One region of the Streptomyces sp. NPDC051064 genome, then DNA from elsewhere that is predicted to be linked to it. Evidence: riboswitches for the same ligand, from Rfam matches in the RefSeq annotation. Region 1 holds a riboswitch; the other holds the start of a gene.

Region 1 (3,400 bases):
ACGTGCTCGCAGCCACCGTAGTAGCGGCGGCCGGGGTAGCCCTCGGCGTACTTGTTGGTGAGGACGGAGCCCTGCGCCTCCATGACCGCGACCGGAGCGAAGTTCTCCGAGGCGATCATCTCGAGGGTGGACTGCTGGCGGTGGAGCTCGGCGTCGACGGCGGCGGCGACGTCCGGGTCCAGCTCGTGGAGGGAGGAGTTGAGAAGCGACATCAGTGGGTCCCTAAGGTCTCAGTTGCCGGAGAACGCGGTGTACTCGTCGGCGGAGAGAAGGTCCTTCGGCTCCTCCGCGACGCGCACCTTGAACAGCCAGCCGCCCTCGAAGGGGGCGGAGTTCACCAGCGACGGGTCGTCCACGACGTCCTGGTTGGCCGCGGTCACCTCGCCGGTCACCGGCGAGTACAGGTCGCTGACCGACTTGGTCGACTCCAGCTCACCGCAGGTCTCGCCCGCGGTCACCGTGTCACCGACCTCCGGGAGCTGGGCGTAGACGACGTCACCGAGCGCGTTGGCCGCGAACTCGGTGATACCGACCGTGGCCACGCCGTCCTCGAGGGCCGACAGCCACTCGTGCTCCTGGCTGTACCGCAGCTGCTGGGGGTTGCTCATGACCTGAATTCTCCTGTACGCGGGGGAGTGCTGATGAACGGTGGTCTTACGGTGTGAGACACGACTGCGTCACGTGCGCGGGCGCGGTGTCACTTACGGCGCTTGTAGAACGGCAGCGCCACGACCTCGTACGGCTCGTGCTTGCCCCGGATGTCGACCCCGACACCCTCGGTGCCGGGCGCGGCGTGCGCCGCGTCCACGTAGGCCATGGCGATCGGCTTGCCCAGGGTGGGCGACGGCGCACCGGAGGTGACCTCGCCCACGACCTGCCCGCCGGCGACGACGGGGTAACCGGCGCGCGGCACCCGGCGGCCCTCGGCGACCAGGCCGACGAGCCTGCGGGGCGGGGCGGTCTCCGCACGGGCCGCCGCGGCGGTCAGCGCCTCGCGGCCGACGAAGTCGCCCTCCTTCTCGAACTTCACGACCCTGCCCAGCCCCGCGTCGAAGGGCGTCAGCGCGGTGGTCAGCTCATGGCCGTACAGCGGCATGCCCGCCTCCAGGCGGAGCGTGTCGCGGCAGGAGAGCCCGCAGGGGATCAGACCGTACGGCGCACCGGCCTCGGTCAGGGCCTTCCAGAGCTGCTCGGCGTGGGCGGGTGCCACGAAGAGCTCGAAGCCGTCCTCGCCGGTGTAGCCGGTACGGGCGATGAGCGCGGGGACGCCGGCGACCGTTCCGGGGAGTCCGGCGTAGTACTTCAGTCCGTCCAGGTCGGCGTCCGTGACCGACTTCAGTACGGCGGGGGAGTCGGGTCCCTGGACGGCGATCAGCGCGTACGCGTCGCGGTCGTCCCGCACCTCGGTGTCGAAGTCCCCGGCGCGCCCGGTGAGGGTGTCCAGGACGAGCTGGGCGTTGCCCGCGTTGGCGACGACCATGTACTCGGGGGCCTCCGTCTCGCCAAGGCGGTAGACGATCAGGTCGTCCAGGATCCCGCCGTCCTCCGCGACGATCATCGTGTAGCGGGCCCGGCCCACGCCCACGGTGGCGATGTTGCCGACCAGCGCGTAGCTCAGGAAGGCCGCCGCCTGCGGACCGGTGACGGTGATCTCGCCCATGTGCGACAGATCGAACAGGCCGGCCCGCTCGCGTACGGCGTTGTGCTCGTCGCGCTCGCTGGCGTACCGCAGCGGCATGTCCCAGCCGGCGAAGTCGGTCATGGTCGCGCCCAGGGACCGATGCAGGGCATCGAGGGCGGTGAGACGGGGGGCGGCGCTCGGGGCAGTGCTCATGGACATGGCTCCAGGGCATGACGACAGGGGGTGGTTCCCTCCCCATCTGTCATCGGAACCTGAGAGGTTCGCCGAAAGCCCCTGAAAGGGTCCCGACGGGGTCGGCCCCGTCAGCGTCGGCTTGCACCTTGGGTGGAGCCGCAGAGCGGCCCGCTTTTCAGATCTGCCTCATCCACGCGGTACGGGGCCTGAGAGATTCAAGGGAGGAACTTGCTCCTTCGGCGCCCGGCGCACACGGTGACCGGGACTCTCCCGCGCGGATTCAAACGGCCTGTATGCAGTTGGCGGGGTCATCATCGCACGCATTGCGGGAGAGTGGGGCGTCCAGGCCCGGACGGGTGCCGGCACCGACACGTACGGGCGGAAGCGGTTGTGTCGCATTACCTTTTCTTTACACTTCTTGGGCAGGTCAGTGGGTGACTCGGCAGGGGGAAGGCGATGACGTTGCAGCGCTACGCGACAACCGCGGGGGCGGCACGCGGTGCGATGCCCCAGCAGCCGGGCGCGCCCGGCCGGGAGCGGACGGGCGGGCACGCTCCGGTGGTGCGTGATCTGCGGGGCGGGGGCGGCCGAGGACCGAGCGGCCTGGACTTCGCGGCGGGTGACGTGGTCGTGGTCTCGGGGCTGCCCGGCAGCGGGAAGTCGACGCTGATCCGGCGGGCGGCGAAGGAGCACGCGGTCGACTCCCAGGACACCAGGGACCGCTGGGCGGCGGCTCTGCCCCGATTGCTCCCGTACGCCCTCTACCGTCCCCTGGTGCGTGCCGCGCACTACGCCGGGCTGTGGCGGCGCCTGCGGTCGGGCGGACCCGTCGTCGTGCACGACTGCGGTACGCAGGCGTGGGTGCGGCGCTGGCTGGCGCGCGAGGCCCGGCGCCGCGGCAGCGGCCTCCATCTCGTCCTGCTCGACGTCACCCCCCGGGTGGCCAGGCAGGGGCAGCGGGAGCGCGGGCGCGGGGTCTCCGGATACGCGTTCGCCCGGCACCGGCGCGCGGTGGGCCGGCTGCTGCGGGACACGGAGACCGGAGTGCTGCCTCCGGGATGCGCCTCGGCGGTGCTGCTCGACCGTGAGACCGCGGCGGGCATCGACCGGATCTCGTTCCCGGAGACACCGCTCGCGCAGGAGTAGACCGCCCAGGGCGTCACTGTTCGCATACGCACAGTTCGCGGACCCCCGGCACGCTGTCCGGAATCTGGACGGCGCGGTGGACGGGGGCGCCGCCTCTGCCTGCGCCTCTGCCCTCCTGCCGCGACCCGGTCTAGAGTTTCAGCCGCACCGCACGGCGAGAAAGGGACACAGACACCGTGGACATTCCGGCTCAGGCCCAGGCCCCGTCGCATCCGTCGCAGGGATGGCCGGCCAACGAGCTAGAAGAAGTGCTCAGCGCCTCCCTCGGCGTGCCCGGCGCGGGCGGACGGCTGGTCGAGGTGCTCGGGCGCAGCCAGGTCTGGGTCCCCCTGCCGAACGGCGGGGGGCCCGACAGCATCGGCCTCGATCTGCCGACGGTCGACATCGACGGCGGCGCCTACGTCCCCGTGTTCAGCTCCGAGGCGCAGTTCCTCCAGT
Region 2 (3,400 bases), on a different contig from region 1:
GCGATGCCGATGGCACAGGCGAGGCGCCTCGCGCCCAACGCGGCGTATCTGGTCCCGCGCTTCGCGCTCTACCGGACGGTGAGCGACCAGGTGATGGAGCTGCTCGGGCGGCTGTCACCACTCGTCGAGCCGCTCAGCCTGGACGAGGCCTTCGTCGACCTCGAGGCCGGCGGGGTCGCCGACGACTCGGCGTCCGCGCGGGCGATCGGCGGACAGCTGCGCACCGTCATCAGAGCCGTCACCGGACTCAGCGGTTCCGTCGGTCTGGCCGGCTCCAAGATGCTGGCCAAGATCGCCTCCGAGGAGGCGAAACCGGACGGGCTGCTGCTGATCGAGCCCGGCACCGAGCGTGAGCTCCTGGGGCCCATGTCCGTACGCATCCTCCCGGGCGTGGGCCCCGCCACCGGGGACCATCTCCGGCGCGCGGGAATGACCCTCGTCAGTCACCTGGCGGAGGCGGGCGAGGCGGAGCTCGTGCGGTTGCTGGGCAAGGCGCACGGCGTCGCGCTCCACCGCATGGCGCAGGGTTACGACGACCGTCCCGTCGTCGCCGAGAGGGACGCCAAATCCGTGTCGGTCGAGGACACCTTCGACGTGGACCTGCACGACCGGGTGCGCGTGAGGACGGAGGTCGAGCGGCTGGCGGACCGGTGCGTGCAGCGGCTGCGGGGCGCCGGCCGGTCCGGGCGCACCGTCGTCCTCAAGGTGCGTCGTTACGACTTCTCGACGCTCACCAGGTCCGAGACGCTGCGCGGCCCCACCGACGACCCCACGGTGGTCAGGGAGGCCGCTGCGCGGCTTCTGGAGGCCGTCGACACGACCGGCGGCGTCCGGCTGCTCGGAGTCGGTGTCACGGGGCTGGCGGACTTCACGCAGGAGGACCTCTTCGCGCAGGCCGCCGACGCGGAGCACGCCGCCGAGGAATCCGCCGCAGCCGGTGCCGCGGGGGACGGGGAGCAGCGCACGGCGGAGGAGGAGCCCGGAGGGGAGACCCGTGAGAGCGAGGAGCAACTGGCCGCGCGGCGCTGGCCGGCCGGGCACGACGTGCGGCACGAGGTCCACGGGCACGGCTGGGTGCAGGGCAGCGGCGTCGGCCGGGTCACCGTGCGCTTCGAGGAACCGTGGACGCCGCCCGGCCGGGTGCGGACGTTCCGGATCGACGATCGGCAGCTGCAGCCGGCCGATCCGCTCCGCCTGGTGCGGGACCCGGTGGACTACTCCTCGTGGCCGGCGAGCCTGCCGAAGTCCCTGTCCGGACCCGGGCCGGGGGAGGGGGAGGAGTCCAGTCCGTAATGGCGGTAGAGCTGCAGTTCCTGCTCGGGCGAGAGATGGCGGCCCACGCCGAAGTCCGGCGCGTCCTTGATCAGGGCCCGCTCGAAGGGGACCACGAGCGCGCCGTCGACGAATTCGCTCGGCTCCAGCGGGACGAACGCGTCCCTGGTGAAGAGACCTGTGCGTACGGCGGCCCACTCGGGGACCCCGGTGGCGTCGTCGAGATAGACCTCGTCCACCGTTCCGATCTTGGCACCTTGGCGGTCGAAAGCCTTGCGGCCGATCAGGCTGCGCGGATCGATGTCGGTCTGCACGGTGCCTCCCACTGGTAACAATTGCATCAGGTGGTCGCGGCTGCTCCACCCTCACTACGAAATGCCAGATCCGGGATGTCGGCCACTCGAGACGGCCCGCCCCGGCCCCGCTGGTAGGCTGGAGCACGGCTGCTGACCCTGTGCGGGAGAGTCCTCCGGAGCGATTCGGAGGCGCCGAAGGAGCAACTCCTCCCCGGAATCTCTCAGGCCCCCGTACCGCACGGACGAGGTCACTCTGGAAAGCAGGGCGGGATCCGTACGGCACGTGCCGCGACGGGGACCACCCTCACCGACGGTGAAAGCCGGTATGCCCCAGGGCGTGCCGGTGAAGCTCTCAGGTCGAGATGACAGATGGGGAGGCCGTTCGGGCAGCCACGCCGTGGCGCCCCTCGCAGGTCGTGACAGACCAGGAGGCCTCCATCATGACCCCCCGTCGCACCCCGCTCTCCCAGCTGGAACAGGGCATTCCGTTCGAGCAGCGCCACATCGGGCCCGACGCCGAGGCCCAGGCGAAGATGCTGGCCCAGGTCGGCTACGGCTCCCTCGACGAGCTCACCGCCGCGGCGGTGCCCGACGTGATCCGGAGTGCCGAGGCGCTGAACCTCCCCGAGGCCCGTACGGAGGCCGAGGTCCTGGCCGAGCTGCGCAGTCTCGCCGACCGTAACCAGGTGCTCGCACCGATGATCGGGCTCGGCTACTACGGGACGTTCACCCCGCCGGTGATCCTGCGCAACGTCATGGAGAACCCCGCCTGGTACACGGCCTACACGCCGTACCAGCCGGAGATCTCCCAGGGGCGGCTCGAGGCCCTCCTGAACTTCCAGACGATGGTCGCCGACCTCACCGGGCTGCCGACCTCCGGCGCCTCGCTCCTCGACGAGGGCACCGCAGCGGCCGAGGCCATGGCCCTGGCACGGCGGGTCGGCAAGGTGAAGGGCGGCGTCTTCCTGGTCGACTCCGACACACTGCCGCAGACCGTCGCCGTGATCGAGACCCGCGCCGAGCCGACCGGCGTCGAGGTGGTCGTCGCCGACCTCGGCGAGGGCATCCCCTCCGAGGTCGCCGAGCGGGGCGTCTTCGGCGTGCTGCTCCAGTACCCGGGCGCCTCCGGTGCCGTGCGCGACATCAAGCCCGTCATCGAGCAGGCGCACGAGCTGGGCGCGATCGTGTCCGTCGCCGCCGACCTGCTGGCCCTGACGCTGCTCACCTCGCCCGGCGAACTGGGCGCGGACATCGCCGTGGGCACCACCCAGCGCTTCGGCGTCCCGATGGGCTTCGGTGGACCGCACGCCGGCTTCATGGCCGTACGCGAGAAGTTCGCCCGCAGCCTGCCCGGCCGCCTCGTCGGTGTCTCCGTCGACGCGGACGGCGACAAGGCCTACCGGCTGGCGCTGCAGACCCGCGAGCAGCACATCCGCCGCGAGAAGGCCACCAGCAACATCTGCACCGCCCAGGTGCTGCTCGCCGTCATGGCCGGCATGTACGCCGTCTACCACGGGCCCGAGGGGCTGCGGACGATCGCCCGGCGCACCCACCGGTTCGCCGCCATCCTGGCCGAGGGGCTGCGGGCCGCCGGAACCGAGGTGGTGCACGACGCGTACTTCGACACCCTCACGGTCCGCGTGCCGGGGGGAGCGGCCGGCGTGGTCGCCGCCGCCCGTGAGCGCGGGGTGAACCTGCGGCTCGTCGACGCCGACCATGTCTCCGTCGCCTGCGACGAGACCACGACCCGCACCCGGATCGCCGCCGTCTGGGCGGCCTTCGGCGCCGGCGGCGACATCGAGGCGCTGGACGCCGCGACGGCCGACGCGCTG

Evidence for each region. A riboswitch is a leader RNA that binds a small molecule or an ion and turns the genes downstream of it on or off. The one in region 1 is predicted to bind glycine.
Region 2: another riboswitch for glycine. It lies ahead of gcvP (aminomethyl-transferring glycine dehydrogenase); the one in region 1 lies ahead of gcvT (glycine cleavage system aminomethyltransferase GcvT).

The regions. Positions count from the first base shown of each region.
Region 1 covers NZ_JBITFK010000002.1:1,002,627-1,006,026, forward strand. Annotated here, with positions in the region: gene glyA (serine hydroxymethyltransferase) at 1-212, opposite strand, end outside; gene gcvH (glycine cleavage system protein GcvH) at 231-608, opposite strand; gene gcvT (glycine cleavage system aminomethyltransferase GcvT) at 698-1,834, opposite strand; glycine riboswitch at 2,002-2,099, opposite strand; gene ACIBCU_RS11480 (AAA family ATPase) at 2,273-2,962, shown strand; gene ACIBCU_RS11485 (enhanced serine sensitivity protein SseB) at 3,139-3,400, shown strand, end outside.
Region 2 covers NZ_JBITFK010000016.1:8,958-12,357, forward strand. Annotated here, with positions in the region: gene ACIBCU_RS36600 (DNA polymerase IV) at 1-1,293, shown strand, start outside; gene ACIBCU_RS36605 (PRC-barrel domain-containing protein) at 1,215-1,586, opposite strand; glycine riboswitch at 1,720-1,815, shown strand; gene gcvP (aminomethyl-transferring glycine dehydrogenase) at 2,009-3,400, shown strand, end outside.